Regions from separate parts of the Paenibacillus sp. T2-29 genome, predicted to be linked through region 2. Evidence: riboswitches for the same ligand, from Rfam matches in the RefSeq annotation. Region 2 holds a riboswitch; the other holds the start of a gene.

Region 1 (15,147 bases), on a different contig from region 2:
AAGCTATGGCGGTACCTCGTTGCTTATTAACATGGCTAGTATTGGCTTGGTTATGAGTATTAAGGTGCATGGCCAGGAGTTAGAGGATGACCTGCCGCAGCCTTCCAGAGTAAGCTTGACGAAGGCGAAAAAAGCCTAGTACAGGCGGATTGTGACTAAATATTGATGGTTATTTGTGCGAGTTGAAACGGTGCGACGAAAGAGTCCAGATTGTGAAATCTGGGCTTTTTTATATTCCTAGGTGACGATCAAGCTTGCAATAGCCTGAATTTTTTACGAGATTCATAGGTTTAAACTCTCCCAAACCGGACAGACTGATAGACATGATAGAGTTTGGGTTTGGGGGGACGAAAATGAGAAGTTGGATGAAGCAAGCTGCAATGATACTCTTTTGTATATCGATATTAATGATGTCTTGGGAAGGTCAAAAAACGGACGCTGCGATGACCACGGGAGCAAGAGGGACTTTAGCGTCTGGAGTGGCCACCACAGGGTTGAAGGTAATTCCGCACGATTCCATCCGACTGCGCATTTTGGCTAATTCGGATCGTCCAGAGGATCAGTTGGTTAAGCGCGAAATACGGGATGCCATTGTGCAGCAGATGAATGCGTGGGTGGGTGAGCTGGATAATCCACAAAGCCTAAATCAAGCCAGAGTGTTGATTGATGCACATTTGCCTGAAATTGATCGCTTGGTAGGTGCGGAACTGGCTCGACGCGGTATAGGGTATGATCATCAGGTGGAACTGGCAAGTGTACCTTTTCCGACGAAAATGTACGGTGGCCTTGTTTACCCAGCAGGGAATTATGAGGCGCTTCGAGTTACACTGGGGCAAGGGAAAGGACAAAATTGGTGGTGTGTGCTGTTCCCGCCGTTGTGCTTTATTGATGCAGGTAGCGGTGAAGCAGCAGCACAAACTGTATCGGCAAAAACAAGTCATGAAGACAATCGAACGAATGCTGCTGACAAAGAGCCGGAAGTACGTTTTTTCCTGTGGGATGCCCTTACGGGTCTGTGGAGCTGGGTGAGTGGTTTGTTTGCCTAAACGTCTCGTCAGAGCTATGGAAAAGAGAACAACGAGTGTAAGTTTCCCCATATGTTATAATGGAACTTACGATAGATATGCAGATAGCAGAGCCAAATTGATCTGATTTGTTAAAGTGGGTTTTTGGAGATCAGGGCAATGAAATGGCCTGTATGACAATAAGATATGGGATGATCTGATATGAGCGATAAAGTGAACCAAATGCATGACTTGCACGCAGGTTTTGTGAAAAAAGAGAGAGCAGGGCAGGAGCAGGCATTACAGCCTTCTCACACACACTGGTGGGATGTAAGATGTCTGGTTCCTGATGAGGACACGACTATACCTGCTACCTCGTCTTTTGAGGTGGAAAAAGCGGCTCCCGTTGGTTCTGTGAACAACACAGACGGGGATGATCCTGACGAGCTTTCAGCTGGACAGGCTCTAATCACTGCGGAAAAGGGCATACGGGAGGCCGCCGTACTTCTCCAGGCTGGAGAGACGGTAGCCTTTCCTACGGAAACCGTGTACGGACTGGGGGCCGATGCGCGCAGCACTAAAGCGGTAGAGGCGGTATTCGCTGCTAAAGGGCGTCCGTCCGATAATCCGCTCATTGTACATATTTCCGATGCTGCTCAATTAAAAGGCATGGTAGCGGAAATAAACGATACAGCCCGAGCGCTGATGAATACATTTTGGCCAGGACCGCTGACTCTCGTACTGCCAGTAGTGTCGCAGGCACTTTCATCGCGTGTGACCGCAGGACTGGACACGGTCGGTGTGCGCATGCCGGATCATCCGATAGCGCTACGCTTAATCGCAGAAGCTGGTTGTCCGCTGGCTGCACCAAGCGCCAACCGCTCGGGAAGACCTAGTCCGACCCTAGCACAGCATGTGCTGGAGGACCTGGAGGGCCGCATCGGCGGCATTTTGGACGGAGGTCCCACGGGCGTGGGGCTGGAGTCCACGGTAGTACAAGTCGGTGACGACGGAACCGTCACCATTCTGCGCCCAGGCGGTGTGACTGCTGAACAGCTCGCTACGGTTGCTCGCTCTGTCGTACTGGACCCGGCGCTGGCTGACACACCCGGGCAGGACGCCGATAGCCTGGCGCCACGCTCGCCGGGCATGAAGTATACGCACTACGCGCCGCGAGGCCGCTTGAGCGTGGTACAAGGCCCGTCTTCTGTTGAAGTGACGGGCTGGATTCGCACCGCGTTGGCGGAGGCTACCGCGCGCGGGGAGCGCACGGCGGTGCTCGCGTTCGACGACCATGCTGCCGGCTACGCCGGAGAACGAGTCTACACGCTGGGCAAGCTGGACGCGCTTCATGAGGCGGCGCAGCGCCTATACGGCGTACTGCGCCGCTGCGATGAGGACGGCGTCACCTACATTATGGCGGAAGCCTGTCCGCCGAAAGGATTGGGAGACGCCGTCATGAATCGACTGCTTAAAGCGGCAGGTCATCGAATCATCCGTCTGTAGCTTCTGTAAAGAATTGAGTCTCTTATTTTAGTTTCTCCTCTCTCCTTATCTCTGTTTTGGGTATTTTCAGTGCCTGCTTGTACTGATTTGCCCCTTGTCCGCATAACGTGTACAAGAACAGACGGATAATGGAGGGATGGAGTATGCTGGCAGCCTCTGCCGATGCTGGGCAGGTTGTAACGATTCTGATCATGGCGGTAGCGCTAGGGATGGATGCGCTATCGCTGGGCGTAGGGATCGGTATGAAGGGGATACGCCTGCGAGACGTGCTGCGCATCAGCACTGTGATTGGTTTTTTTCACATCCTGATGCCGTTGCTGGGAATGTTCACAGGCCATTATATGAGTTCTTTATTAGGCCATGTGACGACCTACTTCGCAGGGGGATTACTCATCCTTTTGGGCGGGCATATGGTATATAATTCCTTCAAGGGGGACGGCGTACACGTATTGGATCATCGGTCGCCTTTGGGTCTTTTGCTGTTTGCGCTTGGGGTGAGCATTGACTCATTTTCTGTGGGAGTGTCACTGGGAATGTTCCAGAGTGACCTGGTGCTGACTGTTCTGGCCTTTGGTTTTTGCGGGGGAGCGATGGCGATGCTGGGGCTGTTACTGGGGCGCAAGGTCAGCCGTAATCTTGGGGATTATGGAGAAGCGGTGGGCGGTGCTATTTTGCTGGCATTCGGCTTTATGTTTATGTTTTGATTTTAACGTAGACAGTGTAAAATAAATACAGGATTTGAGTAATCCTCTGTTTATATATTTTTTCAACATACGGGGGGTGAAGACGTTGAAGAATATCTTATTTGTATGCACAGGGAACACCTGTCGCAGTCCAATGGCTGAGGGGATGCTGCGTAAGCTGGCTGCTGAGCATGGTCTGGAACTGGACGTGCGTTCCGCTGGAGTAGCTGCGATGGACGGCACGCCGATATCCCGACATGCAGAGGCGGTTCTGCGTGATCACGATATATCCGATCAGATCACTTCAACTCCTTTAAGCGACGGGCTTGCCGAGTGGGCACATCTGATCTTAACCTTGACACAAGGACATAAACAGCATGTCGTACAGCGGTTCCCCCAAACGGCAGGCAAAGTATTTACGCTGAAGGAATATGTGGAGGACCGGGACGCAGTGCTGAATGACGTACAGGAGTTAGATGGCTTGTATGCTTCACAGCAGTTGATGGCTTCACTCGGACAAGAGCTATCGACGCAGGAGCGTGAACGAATGATTGAATTACACCAACGGATTCCGGGCTTCGATATCTCAGATCCATTTGGTGGTTCGCGTGAGGACTACGATGTCACAGCGGCAGAAATCCGTACGGCTTTGCATAAGTTGTTGGACAAGCTAAAAGATTCTTCCGAATAAAATCGGTACCGTTCCTCTATTTTGTACGGAATCTGTTGATTTTCGACGATTAATCCGTTAAGATAAGGTGGAAAAATGAGAATCCGGTGTAACTGGCGACAAAAGTGGGATCAACCACGATGGAGCATCGGATATACGGCCGGTCGCCTGGGCAAAAGAGCAATTCCACATAGGTGTGGACTGCTCTTTTTTCGTATACAAGCTACAGCAGATCTTCTGCTGCCTCTTGTTCTTCCATTTTTTCTGCTCGAAATCTGAAACATCGGCTATAATATAGTCAGATTGTGATCAGGAGAGAGTGTGTTGAACTTGGGGCATGAAACCGTGCCTAGTCTCTGAGAGGCTGTTCAACCAAAGGAGGTTCCAATGGTAGAACAATTGGATCATGAGATTTCACTCGAAGCACAGACCGCTTCTGTCGTGCGGGAAATTGCGGAAGCGGCCAGTCTCAAAGCTGGTCGCCTGCTGGTTATTGGCGCAAGCACGAGTGAAGTGGCTGGAAGTCGGATCGGCACAGCAGGAGCGCTCGATGTGGCTCAGCAAGTGCTGTCTGGAGTAGAATCCGTTCGCAGAGAGTATGGCTTTGACGTGGCGTTTCAATGCTGTGAGCACTTGAACCGAGCACTGGTCGTTGAGCGTTCTCTACTGGAGCGATTAGGACTGATGGAGGTTGCGGCTGTTCCTGTTCGTACAGCAGGGGGCTCTATGGCTACCGTTGCCTATCGCTCTATGGATGATGCATGTCTGGCGGCGAACGTGCAGGCTCATGCCGGGATAGACATCGGCGAAACGCTGATTGGCATGCATCTGCGCCCAATTGCCGTTCCGTTTCGCCCAAGCCTTCGCTGGATTGGTGAAGCACGTGTGACAGCTGCGTTCACTCGTCCTCCACTTATTGGCGGACAACGGGCAGTGTACAGTCTGGAACAAGAAGCCGGCGGAAACTGCGATTAGCATTTGTCATGTCGGCATGTTAGTACTGATCTTTTTTGCATTAATGATGAGGTACCCAACAGAGGAACAGGCATTTGCTTGTATACCCAACAATTTGACCATGGAGAGGGAGTAATCAATCATGATGGAACATCTGCGTAAAAGTGACCCGGCAGTGATGGAAGCAATGGGGCTTGAACTAAAACGGCAACGCCACAATATCGAGCTGATCGCATCCGAGAATATCGTCAGTGAAGCAGTAATGGAAGCCATGGGCTCCGTGCTTACCAATAAATATGCTGAAGGTTATCCGAACAAACGCTACTATGGTGGCTGTGAGCATGTAGATATCGTCGAAGATATTGCACGTGACCGCGCGAAAGAATTATTCGGCGCCGAGCATGCGAACGTGCAGCCTCACTCTGGAGCACAAGCTAACATGGCGGTATATCTGGCAGCTCTTCAACCTGGAGATACTGTGCTGGGTATGAATCTGGCGCATGGCGGCCACTTAACACACGGAAGCCCGGTTAATGCCTCCGGTTTGTTGTATAACTTTGCTGCTTACGGTGTACGTGAAGACAACTTCCGTATCGACTACGATGAAGTGCGCAAAGCGGCCTTCAAGCACCGCCCTCGTTTGATCGTAGCTGGTGCAAGTGCATATCCGCGTACTATTGATTTTGAAGCTTTTGCTTCCATTGCTAATGATGTAGGTGCTTTATTCATGGTGGATATGGCACATATCGCAGGTCTCGTGGCAGCAGGGATTCACCCTAGTCCAGTTCCTCATGCCCAATTTGTGACAACAACGACACACAAAACGCTACGTGGTCCGCGTGGGGGTCTAATTCTGACTCGCAAAGCGTGGGCGCAAGCGATTGATAAAGCTATCTTCCCTGGTACTCAAGGTGGACCATTGATGCACGTGATCGCATCCAAAGCAGTTGCTTTGGGTGAAGCGCTCCAGCCATCATTCAAAACCTATGCGCAAAACGTAGTCCGCAATGCGCAGGTGCTGGCTGAAACACTGCTGGCAGAGGGGATTAACATTGTATCCGGGGGTACGGATAATCACCTGATGCTGTTGGACACACGCAATTTGAATATCACAGGTAAAGAAGCGGAGCATGTATTGGATTCCGTGGGTATCACGGTCAACAAAAACGCCATTCCTTTTGACCCAACGAGTCCGTTTGTTACTAGCGGGATCCGTATTGGTACACCTGCTGCAACTTCTCGTGGTATGGATGAAGAGGCTATGGTTAAAATCGGTAAAATCATTGCTGATACTCTTAAAAATCCAAAAGATGATACTGTATTGTCCAAAGCAAGCCAAGCGGTTGGCGAGTTGACAGACAAGTTCCCAATCTATCCAGGAACCCAATACTAATTCATCGTCATTCCTTTTAATCTTATATGATAAGGCTGTTTTCCTTTCGTTAGCGGAGGGGGAACAGCCTTTTTTGTGTCCAGACGACTCGAAACTTACATTTTTGGGTAATAAGCGATTACAGTAAGGATTATGCGCGTTTTCCTTCATGATCTACGACAAAGGAGTGATTGCATTGAGCCAAAGAAAATCCGCGCAATTATTGCAGCAGCTCGTATTTGTGGGACCGATGGCGTTGTTTTTCGTCTTAATTATGGTCATTCCGTTCCTGTTGGGGCTGTATTATTCCATGACGAACTGGGATGGTGTATCTGAACATGTCCGATGGCTCGGGCTAGGGAATTACGTTCATATTTTTAAAGATGATCCAGATTTCCGTAATGCATTTTGGTTTACGGTCCGTTTTACCGTATGTGGTGTCATTCTAACTAATCTGGTGGGCTTTTTCCTGGCCTATGCGCTTACAAAGCCATTGCGTACCCGCAATGCACTGCGAACTGTATTTTTTATGCCTAATATGATCGGCGGCTTACTGCTCGGCTTCATCTGGCAATTTATATTTGTACGCGGTTTTTCGGCGGTGGGAGAGGCGACAGGGCTATCTTTTTTCAAACTACCGTGGTTGGGTGATGGACCGACTGCTTTTTGGGGAACTGTCATTGTATTTGTGTGGCAATACGCAGGTTATCTCATGGTTATTTACATATCCTCTCTAAATAATGTCCCGCATGCTCTTATTGAATCGGCCCAAATTGATGGTGCGAGCCGAAAACAGATTTTACGTCATATTGTGCTGCCGCTTATTATGCCAGCAGTGACCGTCTGCTTGTTCTTGGCGATATCCTGGTCCTTTAAAGTATTTGAGTTGAATTTGGCTTTGACAAAGGGTGGGCCATTTAAGGCGACAGAGTCTGTAGCGTTGGACATATATAATGAAGCGTTTACAAATAATCGGCTTGGATTGGGAACTGCCAAGGCTATGATTTTCTTCGTGGTCGTTGCGATCATTACCAGCATTCAGGTGCGTCTCACGAAGAAAAAGGAGGTCGAAATGTAATGGAAAAAACATCGAACTATCGTTTAAGCACATGGGTAGCTGAAATATTGCTTATTGTGGTTGGGTTGATCTTTCTAGTTCCGTTCTATTTTTTGCTCGTGAACTCCGTTAAATCTTTTGGAGACATTTTGGCTCATTCCGCTTCGTGGCCGACAACCTTCCGTTTTGAAAACTATGCTAACGCCTGGAATAAAATAAGCTTTCCCACAGCACTGGGGAATTCACTGATCGTCACCATCGTCAGCAATGCGCTTTTGCTGCTGATCAGCTCGATGGCCGCCTACCAAATGGTTCGGCATGACACTCTTTTTAATCGGTTCCTGTTCGGACTGCTTGTGGCTGCGATGGTCGTGCCTTTTCAATCGATTATGTTGCCGCTTATGGAAGTGTCCAACGTATTGAGTCTGAACAACAGCATACCAGGACTAATTTTGTGCTATCTGGGTTTTGGAGCGCCTTTATCAGTTTTTCTGTTTCATGGCTTTATTAAAACGGTACCTATTGAGGTTGAGCAGGCGGCGAGAGTGGACGGTTCTTCTCGTTACGGGGTGTTCTTTCGCATCGTTTGTCCACTGTTGCTCCCTATGTTCGTGACCGTACTTATTTTGAATACGTTATGGATCTGGAATGATTACTTGCTGCCTTCGCTCATTTTGAATGATCCTGAGCTGCGTACGATTCCGATTGCGACCTATATGCTGTTTGGTCAATATACCAAGCAATGGGACTTGGCGTTGCCCGCACTGGTACTTGGAATCACGCCAATCGTTGTGTTTTTTCTGGTGATGCAAAAATACATCGTTTCCGGCATTGCGGCCGGAGCGGTTAAAGGCTGATGGGAGGGATATCGGATGAAAAAGACAGTGCTGCTTGTCATCTCCCTAATGTTGCTGCTTACATGTATGCTTGCAGGTTGTGGTAATACGAAGGCTCAACAGAGTGGGACCAAAACGATACACATTTATCAATTCAAAGTGGAGATTTCGGAACCGTTGAACAAGCTGAAGGCTGAATATGAAAAAACGCACCCTGGCATTAAGCTGGATATCCAATCTGTCGGTGGGGGTACAGATTACGGTGCTTCGTTGAAGGCTAAGTTCGCATCAGGCGATCAGCCGGACATTTTCACAAATGAGGGTTATCAAGATCGCGATACGTGGTTTGAGTACCTGGAGAATTTATCGGATCAGCCATGGGTGAAGGACTTGGATGATTTCGCCCGTAAGCCCATGACGGTTAACGGTAAGATTTATGGACAGCCTATGAACCTGGAGGGGTTCGGTTTTGTCTACAACAAGGATTTGTTCAAAAAAGCGGGTATAACCAAACTACCTCAGACGTTAGATGAATTGGAGGAAGCAGCCAAGCGACTGAAAGCAGCAGGGTTTATCCCTTTTGCTAACGGCTATGCAGAGTGGTGGGTTCTGGGAAATCACTTTATCAATATCCCCTTTGCCAGACAGTCGAACCCGGAGAGTTACGTTGCGGATTTAAACAAAGGAACTGCTCGCATCCCTGATAATCCCGTGTTCGATCAGTGGGTGAAGTTGCTTGACCTGACTTTAAAATATGGAAACCCCAATCCGCTCACAACGGACTACAACACACAAGTGACACTGTTTTCGACAGGCAAGGCCGCTATGATGCACCAGGGGAACTGGACGCAGCCGCAAATAGATGGAATTAATCCTAACTTGAATTTGGGTATTCTTCCAAGCCCCATAGACAATGATTCCTCTACTGGAGATAAACTGGCTGTGGGAGTGGCCTCAAACTGGGTGGTCAATAAAAATTCTCCTGTGAAGCAGGAGGCAAAGGAATTTCTCAATTGGCTGGTTACATCAGAAACAGGCAAACATTATATCACCAAGGAGTTTAAGTTCGTTCCTGCCTTCAAAAGTATCACGTCCAGTGACGAGACCACAGGTGATTTGGGTGCGGAAATATCTCGGCACGTGAAGGAAGGCAAGATATGGAGCTGGAACTTCCAGCGCTTCCCGAAGGGACTGAATCAGGATTTAAGCAGTAGTATACAAGCCTATATTGCAGGGGTTATTACGAAGGACGAAATGCTTCAGCAATTTCAGGGAGCGTGGGACAATCTGAAGTATAGATAAAGAAATTGCATGGGGTGGCAGAGGCTATATCTCAGGCAGAAAGTTTAGAGCTGGTAGGCTTTGACGGTCAAGGGGCGTCAAAGCCTTTTTGATATGATTTTATATGACAAAAGTCACACGTAAATGGGCCTTGCCAAGCATTTTACTTGTCATATCTTTCCCTTGACAAAAGGTTGCGGTGGCAGGTGTTAAATCAACCAAGGGAATGTTATAATAAACAGGATTTACAGGCACGCATTGCATCTGTGCTTATTTGGTTTGTACAAATAGGTTACATAGATCCTTTCGAATCAGGATGTTCGATATGCTGGTGCGGAAGAACGTGACGATAATACCGGAGGGAATATATTATGGCAAAACTGGTGGTTTGCGATCACCCTTTGATCCAACACAAACTTACATTTATTCGCGATGTGCGGACCAACACGAAAGATTTCCGTGAATTGGTTGATGAAGTAGCAACTTTGATGGCTTATGAAATTACAAGGGATATCCCGCTGGAGAGCATTACGGTGCAGACTCCAGTTGCTGAAACCGAAGGTAAAGTGATTTCCGGTCGTATGCTGGGCCTTATCCCGATTTTGCGTGCAGGCTTGGGTATGCTGGATGGTGTCGTAAAGCTTTTGCCGGCAGCAAAAGTAGGACATGTGGGGTTGTTCCGTGATCCTGAGACATTGCAACCTGTAGAATATTATACGAAGCTGCCTACGGATGTAACTGAACGTGAATTGATCGTAATTGATCCAATGCTTGCAACGGGCGGGTCGGCAATCGCAGCAATTGATGTGTTGAAAAAGAGAGGCTGTACTCAAATTAAAATGATGAATCTGATTGCCGCTCCTGAAGGAGTGAAAGCTGTGCAGGATGCGCATCCTGATGTAGACATTTATGTCGCTGCACTGGACGAGCGTTTGGATGATCATGGCTACATCATTCCGGGTCTTGGAGATGCAGGAGACCGCTTGTACGGAACCAAGTAGACTACTTTTAGCGGTTTGGCACAATCTATGGACGCTAAGACAGATCATCTATCTGAAGAAAGGAATGATCTGGGAGGCAGATGTTTATTATGAAAAGGGGTTCAACAGAAAATGTCTAAAATCAAAGTGATGACAATTTTCGGTGTGCGTCCGGAAGCGATTAAGATGGCTCCTCTCATTTTGGAGCTTCAGCGCCATCCGGAGCATATCGAGTCCGTGGTATGCGTTACAGCTCAACATCGCCAGATGCTTGATCAGGTTCTGGAAGTTTTTAATATTCACCCTGACTATGATCTGGATGTAATGAAGGATCGCCAGACACTCAATGAAATTTCCATACGTGTACTTCAAGGTCTGGAGCCCGTATTGCGTGAGGCGAAGCCTGATATTGTGTTGGTTCACGGCGATACGCTGACGACTTTCCTGGCTAGCTATGCAGCCTTTATGCAGCAAATTGAAGTAGGGCATGTGGAAGCAGGTTTGCGGACATGGAACAAGCTTTCTCCATATCCTGAGGAAATGAATCGTCAGCTCACAGGTGTGCTGTCCGATCTGCATTTCTCGCCTACTTCTTTGTCAGCTGGAAATTTGCGGAAGGAAAATAAGCCTGAATCGCGAATATATGTAACAGGCAATACAGTTACGGATGTGTTTCAGTATACAGTTCGTCAGGACTACGAGCACCCTGTACTGGACTGGGCTCAGGGCAAACGCCTAATTCTCATGACAGCACATCGTCGGGAGTCCCAAGGGGAACCGCACCGTCAGATTTTTAACGCGGTTAAGCGGATCGCAGACGAGTTTGAGGATATTGCTATTGTTTACCCGGTTCATCCGAGCCCGGCCGTGAAGGAACCTGCATTTGAAATTTTGGGCAACCATCCGCGTATTAAGCTGATTGATCCGCTGGATGTAGTGGATCTGCACAATTTTTATCCGCACACGCATCTGATTCTTACGGATTCCGGTGGTCTTCAGGAAGAAGCGCCTTCGTTCGGAGTACCTGTGCTGGTGCTGCGTGATACGACCGAAAGACCGGAAGGGATTGAAGCGGGTACCTTGGAACTGGTGGGTACAAGTGAAGAGAACGTGTACAGTCGGACCAAGGCTCTTTTGACAGATTCCGCGTTGTATGAGTCTATGAGTCAGGCAGCGAATCCTTACGGTGATGGACAAGCATCTATAAGAATTGTCAATGCGATTTTGCACCATTATGGTGTTCAAACAGAACGTCCTGAAGAATTTCACACAATGTTCACAAAAGGCGTTCGTTCGTAATCATTAATCTTTACAAGGTAAGCATACAGTTAAACTGTACGGTTACCAAGGGATACAGCATTTTTAGATGCTTTGTCGACTGATTTTTATACTTTAGGGCGCTAAAATATCTCAATTGACAAAGCATCTTATATTTAAGTAAAATGGACTGGAATTGCAGGGGTGACATGAGAAAAGTGGTCAAACCTTCCAAGCAAAACAACAACCGAAACAACACCGGAAATGCCTTTAAGGCTATAGGACTGGTGAGCGCGATCGGCATTGATTTGACGATATGCACACTGGGTGGTTTCTATGCCGGGAAATGGCTTGATGCCAAACTTGGTGGATCTGGAATCTGGACTGGCGTAAGCGTTCTCGCAGGCTTGGTTGTAGGCGCATTGAGTATTGCCCTTGTGATCGGAAAGGTACTGAGGGACAAATGAATGAGATGACCCGAATGCAAAAGATGTTATGGATCGTAGCGCTTATGATTATGGCTCTGTGTTTCCTGGTCTCCGCCTTCATGCCCCAACATCGTGACATTGCTCACGGAATCATTCTGGGAACGGGAGTAAGCTGTCTAAATGTGCTATATATGGCCTACAAGATTCGACAGGTTGCGAGTGCGGCTGCCGGTGAAGGAAAGAAGAAAAAGGTGGGGATTGGCTTTGGCGTTCGATTGGCGACCTCTATTTTGGCAGTGGTGCTGGCTATGGAGTTCCCAGCCTATTTCCATGAGATCGCTGTAATGGCAAGCCTGGTAACTGGACAATTTCTTCTTTTAATTATAGGCATCATATTCACGCTACAGGAAAAATAATGGCTCAACTGAGAAAGGGGTGAGAAAACATGTTGCATGAATCACCGATTATCGAATTGGGCGGGTTTAACATTGACTTGTCCGTCATTATTATGCTTTTTGTGACTTGCGCGATTGTATTTGGACTAGCATTTGCTGCAACACGCAATTTGTCTGTGGACAATCCGAGCAAACTGCAAAATTTTATGGAATGGGTCGTAGAATTCGTTCAAGGACTGATTTCCAGCACAATGGATTTGAAAAAAGGGAAGCCCTTCCTCTCCTTGGGGATGACGCTGATCATGTTCATTTTCGTGGGCAATATGCTGGGTTTACCGTTCGGAATTGTGACTGAATTCGATAATGTGCAAAGTGCCCAAGTATTTGGACATGAAATCATTCCAGTCAAAGAAGCACTAGAACAAGCACAGGCGTCTCACCCGGGCGAAGCTGCCCATGTAGGTATCAGCTGGTGGAAATCACCTACCGCAGATGCAGGGGTATCCATTGGACTGGCATTGATGATCTTTGTCCTGGTTCATTTCCTGGGAATCTTCCGTAATACCAAAGCTTACTTCAAGCATTACGTTCAGCCATTTCCGTTCTTTTTGCCAATTAACTTGATTGAACAGTTTTCAAAACTATTGACACACGGTATGCGTCTATTCGGTAATATTTTTGCCGGCGAAGTTTTGATTAGTGTTCTGCTGAAAATGACAGCACTTGGTGTGGGAGGTATGGTTGCTTCCGTATTGGGGCTCGTAGTTTGGCAGGGATTCAGTATTTTTGTCGGTAGCATTCAGGCGTTCGTCTTCACCATTTTGACGTTCGTATATATATCACAGGCAATTGACACACATGAAGAAGAACATTAGGTGAATTATGTTTCAGGTTTTTAGTTAAGTTCAGGAGTACGCTTCGCGCTTAACTGCAAATACATGTACAATACAAATACACATCTCTAAGGAGGAATTTTAAAATGGGAGCTTGGGCATTAATAGCAGCAGCTATCGCAGTAGGTTTGGGTGCGCTTGGCGCAGGTATTGGTAACGGTCTGATCGTAAGTAAAACAGTTGAAGGTATCGCTCGTCAGCCAGAGGCGAAGTCCACCTTACAAACTATTATGTTTATCGGTGTAGGTCTGGTCGAAGCCCTACCTATTATCGGTGTCGTTCTGGCATTTATTTTTTACGCTAAGGCTTAATGAATTGAACTAAGCAAGGTTTGGCGGGGAAGGCACAGCCATCCGCGCCTTCTTTGTTCGTTGGAACATGAAAGATCCAGAACCGACGTTCACCGGAAAGGAGTGACTTCAATTGAGTTTAAATTGGACAAGTATCGTTTTCACTATCATTGCATTTTTGATCTTGTACTGGTTACTGACGCGCTATGCATTTGGCCCTCTCTTTTCCGTTATGGAAAAGCGGCGTCAACTCGTGTTACAGCAAATGAATGAGGCGGCACAAACGCGTGAACAGGCTGTTGCTTATGTTGAGGAGCAAAAGCAGGCTCTCCAACAGGCGCGTAAGGAAGCCTACGATATTATAGAACAGTCAAAACAAACAGGTAACAAGCAAGCGGAACAAATTATTATTCAGGCTAAAGACGAAGCTGTCCGCCTGAAAGACGAAGCTGTTCGTGAAATCACAAGCGAGCGTAATAAGGCAGTTGCCGAACTACGCAGCGAAGTGGGTAAAGCTTCGGTACAAATTGCTTCCAAACTGATTCAAAAGGAAATCAAGGAAGACCAAGTCCAGGGAGAGCTTGTCGACCAATACCTTAAAGAGGTAGGAGGCAAAGCATGAGCCGAGATACGGTAGTTGCCAAACGGTATGCGAAAGCTTTGTATGAAGTAGCAGAGCAGGAGCAAACCATTATGGAAACCGAACAGGAGCTACGTGCTTTTGTAGAAGCTGTATCGGGGGATGCTGAAATCCGTAAATTCATTAATTCTCCTAACATTACGGAAGTAGTCAAGCTTCAGGTTCTGGCTAGCAATTTTGAAGGCAAGTTGTCTGCGTCGCTGATTAACACGATTAAGCTGCTGATTCAGCGCAGTAGAGCAGATTTGTTCGAATCTCTCTTGGCCGGATATCTCGATATTCAGGAATACAAGCTGGGAATTGCCCATGCTAAGGTGTATTCGACTTATGCTTTAAGTGAGCAGGAAAAAACAGCGGTAGCCGAGGAATTCGGAACCCGTGAACATAAAACAATCCGTGTGGAAAATATAGTGGACCCGAGTCTGCTGGGCGGATTGAAAGTGGTTATCGGCGATACACTGTACGACGGCAGTCTGGCCGGCAAGCTGGATCGTCTCGAGAAATCCTTTAACAGACGAGTATAGAAGATAGGGGTGAACACACTTGAGTATCAAACCTGAGGAAATCAGTTCATTGATTAAAAGTCAGATTGAACAATATAAAAATGATATCGAGGTCGTTGAAGTCGGCACTGTTGTTGAAGTCGGCGACGGTATTGCCCGCGTCTACGGACTGGAAAAAGTTATGGCCGGTGAATTGGTCGAATTCGACACTGGCGTATTGGGCTTGGCGCTCAACGTGGAAGAAAGCAATGTCGGTGTTGTTATTTTGGGTCAATTCTCCGACATTCGTGAAGGTGGTCAAGTAAAACGTACAGGCCAGATCATGCAAGTCCCTGTAGGCGAAGCAATGATCGGGCGTGTAGTTAACCCGCTGGGGCAACCAGTAGACGGTAAAGGAC
Region 2 (15,147 bases):
GAGTGGAAGAAACTGAGTGATATTAAAAACCCTGCGGCGAATGAAAAGGCCTTTGCTGCCGCCTATCAAAAAGCAAGAAACGAGACCAATAATCTCATGGGGTTGTTGAACATTATGGTGTCTACGGAAATGGAAAAACGTCTCAAAGCAGCAACTGATCCGCAGAAGACAGAAAAATAGAAAAGACATAATTTATCCACAATTCCTTCTAATATTTAACTGTTAGTAGAATTATTGAAAAGCTATAATTCTAATGATGATTTGATTGTACTTGAAGAAAAGAGGTTGTGGGTATGATGTTGAAAAAATGGCCAGTAGTATTCATGATAGGTATTATCATGCTGGTATCCGTAGGGTGGAACAGTGGAATATCTTATGCAAAATATTATTACGAATACTCTTGGGATCAGTACAAGGGGACTGAAATCAAGACCTACAGGCTGACACCGGTAGCTGGTAGAGCTGGATTTATGGATCAGGAAAAGGCCTTTGCAGCGATTAGCAAAACCCCGAATGTGTATGGAAAGTTCAGTGGCTACCGAACAGAGAAAACAACTGAATTTGCAACCAAGAGTGTAACGGATGAGGTTTATAAATATGCAGTTGTTGATTTTAATACCGACAAGGAGCCAGAAACTGTAGAATATGTTAATCCAAAAGACGGAATTTCTCATACATGGAACGGAACCGATGAGATTCGAATTTTTATGAGAGGATCTGAGGCAGCTTCGTTGGCTGAGCTGTTTTATGAGGGAACTCCAAGTGAAGGACGCTATCATTTTAATGCTGACGATGTATACTTAGTTGCATTCTGGTCCAGCGCAGCAAAACCAATCACTGGAATGTCTGCTGAAGCACTAGTTGAGGAAGGCCCCTCTACGCTTATAAACCGAGAGTGGGTAGCTCAAATAAAAGACAAAGATCCTGCTGCTTATCCACAAAACGGATCTTTAAAGGGCTACTTTTATATTTATAAGGGCTCTGAGTTGAAAAAGGATTAAAAGAGAAGACAGAATTTAATAAGTGCATCTTACACAAAAAATGAGATAACATTTTGTATTCAGACGAATGCGGATACAGGTGTCATCTCTTTTTTTGTTTGTATACATGAATAAAATGATAACCCAAAGGTGATAAATATTTAATTACCAATGAAAACCATTGTTTAGTGATAGGGAATTACGGCTTAAAAAAACATGCTGAATGAGCAGGACAGCAGATTGCTCAAACCACTTTTTTTGCTGGCTTTATTCAATCCTAGGGAGATTATTCCGATAAACCAAGTATATACAGTTTGGTGTTAACAGTAATGAAAAACCGTTTGAAAACAAAAGAGATTTATTTTCAAAGTTGATATGAAGGTACAGGTGAAAGTGGCCCAGTGCCATCTCGTAAAGGAGGTGTAATGATCTCAAATAATGAACTGTGAAAAAAGGTTGAAACAAATTAGGCATTACATGGCTGGTTTACTGGCTGTCTGGTTGTTCTGTATACATAGTGCGCCTGTTTTTGCGAACAGAGCCTTTAACGATATCGAACATTCCTATGCAGCTGATGCGATTGAGGCCATGGCTGCTCAAGGTTATGTTACAGGTTATCAGGATGGGAGCTTTCGACCTTTACATTTTATCTCGCGTCAGGAATGGGCAAGCATTTTTGCTAAAACCTTAAAGCGAACATCGAATAACAGAGGCGTAACTTCTTTTCGGGATGTGTCACCATGGGCCTTACCTTATGTACAGGCCTTGCAGGAAGAGAGCATTACGAAAGGGATTAGCGATCAATTATTTGGTGCCAAGCACAATATGACCCGTCAGGATATGGCCGTTTGGTATGCCCGGTATTTTGGTGTTACTGATGATACCCGATCTGCTGGAATATCCAGTTTTGTGGATCAACCTAATATATCAAATTATGCACAAACGAGCGTATGGCTGATGGAACGGTTGGAACTGATTGAGGGGGATACAAATCATTATTTCCACCCTAAAGAGTCTGTGAGTCGGCAGGACGCCACGCTGGTTGCTTATCGGATATGGTTAGGCGGTGACGTTCTGAAAGAACGTGCCAAGCGTTTGCTGGAGTCATTAGGAAATGGAGCTGCAACGCTGCCTCAGACGGCCAGCCAACAAGAATCGCAGAAGATTGCGGTCGATTTGACACCGGAAATTAGGCAACAACCTGTGAATTCGGAAATTGAGGAGCCTAAAAGGCATCGCCCAAGACCTGATTCACCAGTCTCCCCGGTGACACCAATAGAGCCGAAACCGGAACCGCCGGTGATACCACCGAAACCGAGACCGGACTCGCCAGTCACACCACCGGTGCCTAATCCCAAACCACCAGTAATTCCAGTAGATCCATCGGATCATTCTTCGGATTTTCTGGTAGATGAAGTCGTAATCAAGGCGGAGGAGCTGGTAAATCAGCCAGAAACGTACCCTTCGTATCAGCTATCCTTTCAGCTCTACCATGAAGGGCGACCAGTAAGCATTCCTGCTGTCAGCGTCACAAATGTTACGTACACATTTAGTGATGAGTTAGGTGTGTTTGATATACAAGGGAAAATCGCACATCCTGAAAATATTCCGGCTGCGGACAGCTTCATTCCTGTAGAGATGAAGGTCACTATTGCCAAACCTTATCAGGTCCTTACAGCTCAGACCAAGCTGATCGTGAAAGGGAAGACTCCGCCGGCAGAGCCACCGAACGTAATCAGGTCCGTATACTTGTCTACGTATACCATTTCAGAGGTTGCTGCTTTAGATCCCGCTGCTTGGAAAATGTCCTACGTATTTCATAATGCTAAAGGAGAGGTTGTAGCTCCTGAAATGCTGCCGTCCGACTTGATACTTCGGGTAGAGGATTCCAGAGGAATATTTGACGAGGATGGAAAGATTGCCAATCTGCATTTGATTCCGGTAGTAAACTCGGTTATTCCATTAAAGATCACGGTTGAGTCACCATCCCAAGGGATTCTCTTCACATCTGATGCGGAATTAACGGTAGAACCCGGAGAACGCAAGAAGCAATATTTTGCTGTCTCCATCATGCTGCAGGGAAGCGTGACTACCGTAGACCAAATCAAGCAATCTCGTCAATTGCTGATGGATCACTTTGGTCCCAACATCAAAGTGACGTGGGCGATGGAAAACGGATTTGTTTTTGTGGAATCGAACCGACCGCAGCTTAAACAGGTTCTGGATTACGTCGATCAGTATGGAGATGAAGTCGGGATACTGGCCGGGTATCCGAACCAGCAGAAGTTTCCTGTTTGGGAAGTAAAGATGGATGAGTGGCTGTATATGTACCGTTACAATGCATTCAATGAAATACACCAATCTGGTTCGATGGGATCACCATCTGTGTTTGAAAGCATGGATACAGACCAATATCGGAAGTACCTCCCGAAATCATTGACCAGTTTCACGGTGAATCCTGAACAGACTCAATGGTTAAAAGATCACTATCGAATTACATCCGCGATGGGATGGTCGGCTACACAATATAATGTCAACGGCATGTATGGTGAGGGCTCACCTTTGATGCCTTACTGGTCTAATAAAGACAATCCGATTGTTCCCGCACAAGGAATTGCTGATAATAGCGGTACCGTATTCATGAACTCGGTTACGATTGATCCGATTGGATCACGCTATACCAAAGATTCCTCACGCTGGACTCTTCATCCGGGTGACCCCTATGTGACGGAGACGGATGCGGCACCACAACTGTATATAGTACAGCAATATTTGGATAACCCTTATCAACGTATAAATACGGTAAACTACTTGTCCATTATTTTGGACATTAACGCACTTGCCAACACCCATAACATGGGTCCAATATGGGAGAACTTTGTGAATCATTTCCCGCTTGATCGCAAGGTCGAGATTGTGGGTGTGGACGGGCTGAAACAGGTTTATGAATCGGTAGCAGGATCCAATAATGATCATACCGAGTTTACGCTCATGTTTAGAGGCTCAGGTATTAAGACGGCTATGGATTCCAATAATTCACCAGCAAATCTGCGCTATTTGTGGACTGAAAATGCGTCGCAGCGGATTATTTTATCCAAAGAGGATGGAGATGCGGCATGGTCCATTATTGACTTTACCGATTATACCCAAAAACCGATTCCGAAGATGGATTACAACCTGGATGGTCACACGGACGTAAGCTATGTCACCGGAAGGAACTTCAAGCTATGTCCAACGGCTCCTTTAACAGCAGATGAAATTCAGCGCGTGAAAGCTCGTTTGAAGGACATCTATTTCGTGGAAGAAGTGAACTATCAGTAAGTGTATGAAGTGATAAAACTTGTAGGACCTGAGTTTTATGAAAAGAGGGCGCCCCATAGCCATGGAAATGGCTGTGGGGCGCCCTTTGCTTTAAAGAAGGATATTCCGCGTTTTACACCCACTCCACAATCTGATCTACAGGTCGACGAGTTTTGTCGCGCGGCTCGTTCAGGCGGTAGCCAAAAGCCACCATGCAAGAAATACCGAAATGCTCGGCATCCATAATGCCTTCTTCGGAAAGGATGCGTTCAATTTCTTGTTTATTAAAACCCTCGATCGGGCAGGAATCAATGCCGATTTGAGCTGCGGCAGTCATCATATTGCCCAGAGCGATATAGGTTTGTCGGCATGCCCACTCGAACATAGCTCTTTCATTTTCCTCAAGCGCAAAATCTGATTTTAGGAAGGCATCATATACCTTCTCTTTGCCTTGCATCACTTCAACAGGTAATTGCTGCACGTTTTCCATCATATTCTTGATATAATCGGATGAAGCTACCATATCTTTAGGCAATCTGGAGAGAATAAGTACGAAATGGCTTGCTGTTGGTAGCTGTTTTGTGGCCCCCCAAGAATAGGGTAGCAGTTTCTCACGCATCTCTTTACTTTGGACGACAACAAATTTCCAGGGTTCAAAGCCAAACGAGCTTGGGGATAAACGACCGGTTTCAAGAATAAACTCAAAATCGGAATCGCTAATTTTCTTATGACTATCAAATTCCTTTGTAGCATGTCTGAACTTGTATGCAGCTAAAATTTGATCTTTAGTGGTTGTTAGGGTTTTCATCGTGATTCCACTCCTTATGGATGTGATTGAAATTGACGCTTATCAAGTGCATGACTAATATTAGAATATATATAATCGTTTTGGAAGTACGCACATTAATGTGCTGTAGTATATAAAATGATACCAAGGAGGAGAAGGGCCAATGCGCAATCGGAAAGGCGGCTTTGGTGAGTGTACCGCTGGGAATGATCAGGCGTGTCCTGTTGAGTACACGTTGGATGTGATTGGGGGCAAGTGGAAAGGGATTATTTTATACCATCTCATGTATGGGACTAAGCGATTTAGTGATTTTCGGCGGATCTGTCCGGGAATTACCCAGCGTATGCTGACACTTCAATTGCGCGAGCTGGAAGAGGATGGTGTCGTTCACCGTGAAGTCTACCAACAGGTTCCGCCTAAGGTCGAATACTCTCTCACCGAATTTGGAGAAACACTGATCCCGATTATTAACTTGATGAAGGATTGGGGAGAAGAATATAAAACAAAACAGCGATCACCAGCAAGCAGCCTCCAGCAACCTAGCCCCAATGTGTAGGTTTTTGAGACGGCTTCACGAAAAGACCTGGCCAATATTTTGGCAGGTCTTTTTATTTTAGTAGTGAAATAATACAAAGTTCGCTTTTTAGTTGACAGCAAGGATGGCACTTGATATATTTCTTACGATATTGATAATCATTATCATGTTGGGATAAGGCTATTCCATATTACATAGGGGGCTAATAGGTTGAGGAACAAATCGATTTTTATGCTGGCTACTTTGATGCTTGTATTGGCTGTATTTATCAGCGCATGCGGCGGAAATAACACTGGAAATAATCCCGCTTCAACTTCAGGAGATAAGCAAGAGTCGGCTTCTACTGGAGAAACAAGAAGCTTTAAAACGGTTAAAGGGGATATTCAAATTCCCGCTAAGCCGCAGCGTATTGTAACGGATTTTTACGGCGGAGAGTTGCTGTCCGTGGGTGCTAACGTGGTGGGTGTAGAGCCGACTGCGTTTCAAAATCCTTTTTTGACCGATTTGCTAAAGGAAAAAGGAACCAAAGAGGTGGGGGATCCGACCAATTTGGAAAAGACACTGGAACTCAAACCCGATCTGATCGTGGTTATGAAGGATACCAATTATGAGGCTTTGTCTAAAATTGCACCTACCCTGTACATTCCGTACGGTACGACGACTAATATCTATGATACGGTCAAGCTGTTCGGCGATATCACTGGGGGGAAGGAGAAGGCTGAGCAATTTATTGCTGCATTTGATAAAAAGGCTGCTGAAGGCCGTGCTCGTCTGAAGGGTGTTATTGACGAAAAGGCAACTTTCGGTTTGTATGAGCTGACAGACAAGAACGCACTTTGGATCTTTGGCGACAATGCGGGACGAGGCGGACAAGCCGTATACAATGCGCTCAAACTGAACATGCCGAAAAAGACAGCAAATTCCAAGGAACAAACCATACAGCTTTCAATGGAGGTACTGCCGCAGTATGACGCAGATTACATGTTCCTGACTACGTATGATCCAGACAAGAAGGGAACCGCGCTTAAGCAACTGAAATCGTCCGCTGTGTGGGGAAATCTGCCTGCGGTGAAGAATAATAAAGTGTTCTTTAATGATTTTGATACGTACTATCGCTACGATCCGATCGCTATTACCGGACAGATTGATATGGTTGTGGATATGCTGGTTGAAAGAGAGAAAGAGAATAAAGCTAAAAAATAGGTGTGAGATTCACCTGGAATAAGCACTTCACTACACGGACAACAGACCGCGGTGAGGTGCTTTTTTTGTTGAATTACTGAATAACGAAAAATGACAACACAAAGTATAATAAGCAAATATGTGATCTTTCAAGGAGTAATATACGCAAATTAGAAAGGAGGGAGTCTATTGGAAACATTCTCAACAAATGAAATCATTCAGGCTGATCTAATGGAAACATTTCATCGATTTTTCGGTTTAAATATAATTGAATCTGTGCCCATCCAACGAGGGTGGTTAAATCTAAAATGGAAAATCGCCACGAACAATGGGACTTTTTTATTAAAACAATATAATAAACAAAGATATAAATATTATAATTTTGATGATCTTTTGAGGGCGTTTTCTCAACAAAAAAGATTGCACGGGCTTGGTCTGGCCTGTCCACGGTTATTAAATCATGAGGGGCAGGTTTTTATGGAATCTGAACGGAGAGAACGCTTCCTAGTGATGGAATTTTGTCCAGGTACACTGGTTGCACCAGGGAAGGCTAATGTTTACCAATTATATGAGCTAGGCAAGGCAACTGGAAAAATGCACTGCTTGTTAAACGACGGTACGCTTAGGAGCAAAAATACCCCGAAACTTGTGCTTTCCAGCCGTAAGGAACGTTTAGCACATTGGGATTCAGTATGGAAACAAGCGAAGGAAGCTGATAAAAAAGAGCTTTTGGCTGATATCGAAACCCAGCGTAAAGCAACAGAAATGGTTAATATCGAGATGATAGATGCACTTACGCCCGGTTGGGCCCATCGTGACCTTTGGGCGGACAACGTCCTGTTTAACAATGATATGCTCAGTGCAATTCTGGATTTTGATCGACTAGATTATGACTATCCACAGTTGGATATTGCCCGAGCAGTCATGTCTTTTGCTTGGGATAAGCAGTTAAAACTTCCCCTTGTTTCAGCATTTATGGCGGGGTACAGGGAAGAGCGTACGATGATAGAGGGCAGTTTAACAAGATCATTACAATGGCTGTGGTATATGGAAAGTGTTTGGTGGATCAACGTCAATATAGACGAACATTCTGTGCCTATCCGATTCGCTAAAGAAATGAACTGGCTTGCTAGAAATTATAAAGTTCTGCCTGACTTATTAGCAGATATGTAGAGCTTACAGAGATAGAAAACAAAGCGTCAAACAAAACGAGTAAGACTTCCTGCATACTATACGCAGTATATAGAAGCAAAAGACCAGTCCAACATGAATCATGTTCGGACTGGTCTTTTATTTACTACTTCGTCGTAATTACGATAGTATCTTCTTTTTGTATCCAATCTACCTTGGCTCCCAGTGTTTCGCTGATGAGCCTCAATGGAAGATAACCAATACCGTTCACCATGAAGGGCGGATTGGTGAGTTCTACAGATTTACCGTTCACTTTTGTTTGGCTGGTTTTGAAATTTATTTCTAGAGAGACGGGATGGTCTCCTGCCTTGGACTGATTCATTTTCGCTATTTTGCTGTTGTAATCATATGTGACCTCTGCCCCTAGTTTGTCAAATACGGAGCGGAGGGGAATAAATGCCTGGCCGTTGCGGGTAATCACACCGTTACTTAGAGGGACAGGTGTACCATTGAGACGGACGAGAATCGGCTTTTGCACAGGAACTGGCGTACTATAAAGAAATTCATAGTCGCCTATACCGAGTTGCGCGTGTTTGTTAACGCCCCACCCCCACAGGTCGCCGTTTGTTTTTTGCATGATGATGTGCCGTGGGCCTGCTTTGATGCTTTGAATATTTTTGGCAAGTAATGTAAAGGAGACATTGGAGGATAACTTTTCGCCATCTAGAGATGCAACATATACATTACCAGATGTGGTTAGAGCAAGGATGGAGCGTTCAACGAAAAAGGCGTCTTTAACATCCTTTACTCCTGTTAGCAGTATAGGAGTATTAGCATTGTGGTAGGTTGTATTGTCTAAGGCACCTGTAACGGTAGCCCCCCAGAACCATAGCCGACCTTGCTGATCAATCGCGAGATTGGAATACCTATTGGCCTTGATTGTCTTGATGCCTGATAAGGCATGAATTTGTGATACGGATAGAGTTTCGGACGGAGCTACATTTTTATCAAATTCTTTGGGCCACGTCCACACGGTACCATCTTTTTTTAAAGCTATGTTTTTAGCAATTGCCGTAATATCCTTTAATGATGAAATAGGTTCGAAGCCCTGCAATGCTTTTGTGTTTTTCCATACACTTCCGTCTTTTCTTAGGAATATCCAGCGTTCCTCATAATCCGGTCTTTCCTCATAGTAACTATCTATATGGGCAACCTCGCCGATGCCAGACAGGGGTTGAAAACGACTAAAGATATTTTTATCTCCGAGTTGATCAGCTGAAAATACATTCCCTTCGTTGCTAAGAGCGAGCATATGATCACCCAAACTACTTACAGTTGCGAGGTTCTGTAGTCCTTCCAGAGGAACAAATTTCACGGATTCAGAAATATTGTTTCTAGGCACATACCATGCAGAGTGGTCTTGCAAGGTAAATACTAGATCGCCTTCGTTGATAATATTAGAGAATGTTTTTACAACGTTCGGCTTGCCCTCTATACGAGTCGGTACGGATTGATTATAGCCCCACAGCCACAAGCTTCCATCGGATTGAATCAGACTTCCGGAATCATAGGAGCGAATATGGGATGTGAAATCATCTCCGGCCGCCCATACCCTGGGACTGAGCAGCAATAACGTGATTATACTGAGTAATAGAGTACGTCTTTTCATCCGATTTTCCTCATTTCTTGATCAATGTGTATAAGAGAAAAAATGTTCTTAAAGAATATCTCTTATCCATAGACGAAGAAAGGATAGAAAAGTTTTCCATAAGTAATAAATTGCAATAAAATAACCTCCAAACCCAACGATTAAAGATGGGTTTGGAGGTTATTTGTAATCACCAAATAGGCAGAATATTTTGGTTATTACAACTTGCGCACAGTTATAAGCTGATTAATTAGCAATTCGACTGCGCACAGTCAATAAGGTTTGCTCTTTAATTTGTCCGATTTCACGGAGGAGTACGGCTGTTTTGGCTTCGTAGGATTGTTTGACATCCAAGTCCTTGAGCGAGGCAAGGTTAATATCAATGGTAAGCAGGGCCGATTGAGCGGCTGCTTCAAACAAAATCGCGCCGATGCCCAGATCAGAAATCACATTTTTATTGGATATTTCAACAATGTTGTAGGCTTGTGATAGTCCGTCCCGGCATACTTCGAGCAGGCGCATAGGGACCTCAATGGCAGCAATCACCGCTGTTTGTAAGGAATGGGTACGATAGCGCTTTTCTTCGTCTGTTTCTTTGGGCAAACGCAACGCGGTCATGTACTGTTCAAAGGATTGGATGTCTGCGGCCATCAGTTCCTCACAATGTGTAGACAATCTTTCCATACTGCTAATGACTTGCGCGATTTGTTCACAGAAGTGCGCGTATTTCTCCCCTTGTGAAAGGTTGGCGGTCATGGAGGTCATAGCTGCGCCTAGTGCCGCAGCCAGCGCGGATACACTTCCTCCGCCGGGGGTAGGCGCTGCACTTGCAGCTTCTTTCAGAAAATGTGCGATGGACTGATTCCACGACAGTTCACTCATGAATAAACCACCTCTCTGGAGTAATGTTGCAGACGTATCGCTTTGAGCAGATTTTTGTACAAAATGGCAGTCGTTAAGGTACCCACACCGCCGGGAACGGGAGAAATGGCATGAACCTTTTCTACCACATCCGGAGCAGCGTCACCCACGATTTTTCCCTCCAGCGTCTCATTAATCCCTGCATCCACGAGAATTAGACCTGGATGCACCATATCCTGCGTAATCACATCAGGGCATCCAACTGCGACGAAGGCAATATCTGCATGGTTCAGATGCTCTGCAATATCACGTGTACCTGCATGACAGGCGGTGACGGTGGCATTTTCTCTTTGCAGCATGTGGAAAAGGGGAAGTCCCACCGTCTGCCCAATGCCCACGAGCGTGACATTTTTGCCTGCCAAGGAGTGCCCGTAATGCTTCAACAGTTCAATACAGGCTTGAGGTGTAGCGGGGTACAACCCTGCGTCACCCGTAACGGTAGCCAGCTTGTTATCAGGTGTAATTCCATCAATATCCTTGTAGGGGGCGATGGATTGTTTAATAACGGAGGCGGAAAGATGTTGAGGAAGCGGGAGTTCCAGCATAATGCCATGTACATGGGATGCATCATTTAGGGTACCGATCACGTGCAGAAGTTCGGCTTCGCTTACATGACGATTAAAAGTATGGAGATGAAATGAGATGCCCAGCTTCTCTGCTATTTTTTGCTTGGTCCGTGCATAGTATGCAGATGCCGGATCACCTTCTACCAACAGGGTTGCCAGATGGGGACGGTGTCCTTGCTGTTTCATTTGCTCTACTTGGGAACGGATCGTTGCATACACTTGCTCAGCTGCTTCTTTGGATTTCATGATAATAGCCATAGTCCGAGCCTCCTCTGAATTTATCGCATAATAGAATCAACAGGGTGTCATGGTCTTAAAAAACGAAAAAAAGTATTTGCACAAGGTCGTCAAGACAGACGAATCCTCTGCAAATACTTCTCCCAGGCGAACGGTACGCTTTGTTTGTATGCTCCCTCGTGGTTGATTCCACTGACTTCGCCAGTCACATACAGCGTTATATATCTTACATTTTAACAAAAAAACAGCAGAAAGGAAACCCGCGAACATTTGGCAAACAGGTTTGGTTAGTTGTCTATATGACAAATGTCATATGCCCGAACTGACGTTTATGACTACAGCAGATCCAGCGGTCTCCTTATACTGAGCTTAGATCAACATGTACGCCTGACAGGATCAAGGTATGGGCTGCATTTTAAAGGAGGATCATAATGGGTATGACACAACTCCCGTTAGCTCAATTGAAAAAAAATATGGCTCCCTACGAGAAAATAAACACGAAATCCAGCGTTCTGCAACTTATCAATACCTTGGGACCGCTGATCCTATTGTGGTATGCCGCTTATCTTAGCCTGGCGATTTCTTACTGGCTTACGCTTCCAATTACCATGATTGCGGCAGGCTTTGTGGTACGGACGTTTATTATCTTTCATGATTGTGGTCATCAATCTTTTTTCAAAAGTCGCAAGCTGAACGATATTGTGGGAACGATTACAGGGATTATTACGCTCTGCCCTTATCACCAATGGAAAAATAGTCACGCGATCCACCATGCAACCAGCAGTAATCTGGATAAAAGAGGCACAGGTGATATGTGGGTGCTCACGGTAGAAGAGTACACAGCGGCTTCCACATGGACACGGCTGGCCTATCGTATATATCGAAATCCTTGGGTTATGTTCGGGCTAGGTCCGATCTATACTTTTTTGATTTCCTATCGGTTTAATGTCAAGACAGCCAAACGTAAGGAAAAAATAAACACTTATGTGACGAATATATCCATCGTTGCATTGTATGCACTGTTGTGCTGGGCTATTGGCTGGCAGGCATTCCTTCTGGTACAGACGCCTATCTTTTTTGTCTCTGGTATGTTGGGAATCTGGCTGTTCTATGTGCAACACCAGTTTGAGGATTCGTATTTTGAGCATGATGAAGAGTGGAGTTATATTAATGCGGCTGTAGAAGGCAGCTCTTACTACAAGCTCCCTAAAGTATTGCAATGGATTACGGGCAATATTGGTTTTCATCACGTTCATCACCTGAGCCCGAAAGTACCAAATTACAATTTGGAGAAAGCTCATGAAGCCACACCGTTGCTGCAAAAGGCGACCACGATCACAGTGAGTAGCAGTCTGCAATCTTTGAAATTCCGACTGTGGGATGAAAGTACCAAAACCTTTCTGACCTTTAAACAAGTAAAGCCGCTGCTTAGCAAACGTGTTGGCGCTTCAAAACCCATCCCCACACCTGTTGTAGGCACGGATAGAAAATAGACGTTGTACGGAAATTGGTATGTTAAGATAGGGATATCTAAAGTAGAAAAGGGTGGTAGGATGCAAAAGTGGTATCAGATTTTCCAAAGAAATACGGGACTTAGCCCTTATGTGTGGGTCGTCTTTTACATCCTGCCCTTTTACTATTTTAGCTCTTCATCTACAAGTCATATTATTCTGGGTACCGCGATTATTTTGGTGTTTTTTGCTTGTTATGTACTGGCTTTTGTCTCTCAAGGCTGGCTCATATACTTCTGGACCAGTGTGCAGATTGCTATATCGATTACGATGACGCTGCTATTTAGCTATATGTATTTTTCCATATTTATCGCTTATCTGATCGGTAATATTAAAAGTAAGGCTGCATTTACGACGCTGTATATTATTTTAATGGTTATTACGATTGGATTAATCAATTATGGGTTTGTTTCTCAGAATCCTGTTTTTATTAAGCAGATTCCTTTTATCTTGCTCAATCTGATCGGTGTGATCCTCCTTCCGATTACAAATTTTAATCGCAACAAGAGTGATCGGCTTCAGGTCCAATTAGAGGATGCCAATAAGAAAATATCGGAATTGATCAAGCTGGAGGAACGGCAAAGAATTGCGCGTGACCTGCACGATACCTTGGGTCAGAAGCTGTCACTCATTGGGCTGAAGAGTGATTTGGCAGGCAAGCTACTGGACCAGTACCCGGAACGGGCTCATGTCGAAATTAACGATGTTCGTCTCACGGCAAGAAGTGCGTTAAAAGAAGTACGGGAAATGGTTACTCAAATGCGCGGCATGAGACTAGAGGATGAACTGCTACGTATTCGGCAAATTTTAAAGGCTGCTCACATCGAACTGACCTTGGAGGGCGACCCGAAGCTGGAGCATACGTCATTAATGAATGAAAATGTGCTGAGCATGTGTATGAAGGAAGCCGTAACCAATGTAGTGAAGCACAGTGGAGCTACCGCTTGCTCCATCACCATTGAGCCGTCTCGTAAGGAATTGACCCTGCGGATTCAGGATAATGGAGTTGGTATTATGGGAGAAAATGCAGTCTTTCGGGGACATGGTCTGCAAGGCATGAAGGAAAGGCTCGAATTCGTGAACGGATGTATGGAACTGCGTTCCGATCAGGGAACGACCCTGGTCATTAAGGTGCCCAACATCACTGAAAAGCCGAATGAGGAGGTGGGGCCATGATTCGAATCGTTATCGCAGAAGACCAGCGTATGTTGCTGGGTGCTCTAGCCTCCCTGTTGGACTTGGAAGAAGACATGAAAGTAGTCGGAAAAGCAAGCAACGGGGAAGAAGCTATAGAGCTGGTGAAGCAACATCAGCCAGACATATGCATTATGGACATCGAAATGCCGATAAAAAGCGGATTGGATGCTGCAGAGGAACTCAGAGGCTTGAATTGCAAGGTGCTTATTTTAACAACGTTTGCTCGCCCTGGGTATTTTGAACGAGCGATCAAGGCGGGCACACACGGTTATTTACTCAAGGACAGTCCTAGTGAAGAACTGGCTTCCTCCATTCGCAGTATTATGGCAGGCCGACGTATTTACGCTCCAGAACTGGTTGATGATGCTTATGCCGAGGTCAACCCGCTAACGGAGCGTGAAAAGACCGTGTTAGCGCTTATTGCTGACGGAAAGAACACCAAAGAGATTGCTGGTGAACTGTTTTTAACAACAGGGACGGTGCGAAATTATATTTCAGTCATTCTCGATAAGCTGGGTGTCAGCAACCGAATTGAGGCGATTACACGTTTTAATGAAAAAGGTTGGTTCAAATGAGAGACAGGCAAAAATATTAAGCAGAACAGGGACGCTATGAAGCCAAACATAGTTGCTCTGTTTTTTTGTTTTATCCATAGATTTGCTATGCCTCTAGTGTAGTTCCTTGTGATACAATAGGATAGTTGTCCATAGGATGGACCTGGAGTACAAGGAGGAGCAGAACCGCATGAAACAAGCCCCATTTATAGCCGTTGAAGGGCCGATCGGAGCAGGCAAAACGACGTTGGCTTCGATGCTTTCAACCGAGCTACATTTGCCGATGATCAAAGAGATTGTCGAGGAAAACCCGTTTCTCGATAAATTCTATCAAAATATAGATGAGTGGAGTTTTCAGTTGGAAATGTTCTTTCTCTGCAATCGGTATAAGCAGCTAGAGGATACTGGTCTGCAATACATCGAGAAAGCCCAGCCTGTAATTTCAGATTACCATATCTATAAAAATCTGATTTTTGCTGAACGTACGCTTAAGGGTGTGAAGCTCGAAAAATATCGCCAAATCTATCATTTGCTCACAGATGACATGCCCAAGCCTGACATTATCGTTTATATTAGAGCAGATTTGGATACCTTGCTG

What was found. A riboswitch is a leader RNA that binds a small molecule or an ion and turns the genes downstream of it on or off. The one in region 2 is predicted to bind ZMP and ZTP.
Region 1: linked by a shared signal. The riboswitch ahead of ACU1JV_RS21720 (TIGR01440 family protein) and the one ahead of ACU1JV_RS08990 (bifunctional 5,10-methylenetetrahydrofolate dehydrogenase/5,10-methenyltetrahydrofolate cyclohydrolase) in region 2 are both predicted to bind ZMP and ZTP.

The regions. Positions count from the first base shown of each region.
Region 1 covers NZ_JBREVE010000009.1:161,312-176,458, reverse strand. The annotation lists gene ACU1JV_RS21745 (FtsW/RodA/SpoVE family cell cycle protein) at 1-139, shown strand, start outside; gene spoIIR (stage II sporulation protein R) at 354-1,046, shown strand; gene ACU1JV_RS21735 (L-threonylcarbamoyladenylate synthase) at 1,227-2,510, shown strand; gene ACU1JV_RS21730 (manganese efflux pump MntP) at 2,654-3,214, shown strand; gene ACU1JV_RS21725 (low molecular weight protein arginine phosphatase) at 3,300-3,884, shown strand; ZMP/ZTP riboswitch at 3,963-4,044, shown strand; gene ACU1JV_RS21720 (TIGR01440 family protein) at 4,251-4,838, shown strand; gene ACU1JV_RS21715 (serine hydroxymethyltransferase) at 4,960-6,210, shown strand; gene ACU1JV_RS21710 (carbohydrate ABC transporter permease) at 6,386-7,267, shown strand; gene ACU1JV_RS21705 (carbohydrate ABC transporter permease) at 7,267-8,103, shown strand; gene ACU1JV_RS21700 (ABC transporter substrate-binding protein) at 8,119-9,384, shown strand; gene upp (uracil phosphoribosyltransferase) at 9,735-10,364, shown strand; gene wecB (non-hydrolyzing UDP-N-acetylglucosamine 2-epimerase) at 10,476-11,642, shown strand; gene ACU1JV_RS21685 (AtpZ/AtpI family protein) at 11,810-12,067, shown strand; gene ACU1JV_RS21680 (ATP synthase subunit I) at 12,064-12,444, shown strand; gene atpB (F0F1 ATP synthase subunit A) at 12,474-13,298, shown strand; gene atpE (F0F1 ATP synthase subunit C) at 13,403-13,627, shown strand; gene atpF (F0F1 ATP synthase subunit B) at 13,740-14,228, shown strand; gene ACU1JV_RS21660 (F0F1 ATP synthase subunit delta) at 14,225-14,770, shown strand; gene atpA (F0F1 ATP synthase subunit alpha) at 14,790-15,147, shown strand, end outside.
Region 2 covers NZ_JBREVE010000002.1:747,657-762,803, reverse strand. The annotation lists gene ACU1JV_RS09035 (hypothetical protein) at 1-180, shown strand, start outside; gene ACU1JV_RS09030 (hypothetical protein) at 294-1,001, shown strand; gene ACU1JV_RS09025 (S-layer homology domain-containing protein) at 1,419-4,301, shown strand; gene ACU1JV_RS09020 (NAD(P)H-dependent oxidoreductase) at 4,414-5,088, opposite strand; gene ACU1JV_RS09015 (winged helix-turn-helix transcriptional regulator) at 5,231-5,623, shown strand; gene ACU1JV_RS09010 (ABC transporter substrate-binding protein) at 5,813-6,805, shown strand; gene ACU1JV_RS09005 (phosphotransferase) at 6,974-7,957, shown strand; gene ACU1JV_RS09000 (stalk domain-containing protein) at 8,082-9,584, opposite strand; gene ACU1JV_RS08995 (cyclodeaminase/cyclohydrolase family protein) at 9,810-10,445, opposite strand; gene ACU1JV_RS08990 (bifunctional 5,10-methylenetetrahydrofolate dehydrogenase/5,10-methenyltetrahydrofolate cyclohydrolase) at 10,442-11,308, opposite strand; ZMP/ZTP riboswitch at 11,422-11,506, opposite strand; gene ACU1JV_RS08985 (fatty acid desaturase) at 11,719-12,780, shown strand; gene ACU1JV_RS08980 (sensor histidine kinase) at 12,841-13,974, shown strand; gene ACU1JV_RS08975 (response regulator transcription factor) at 13,971-14,570, shown strand; gene ACU1JV_RS08970 (deoxynucleoside kinase) at 14,740-15,147, shown strand, end outside.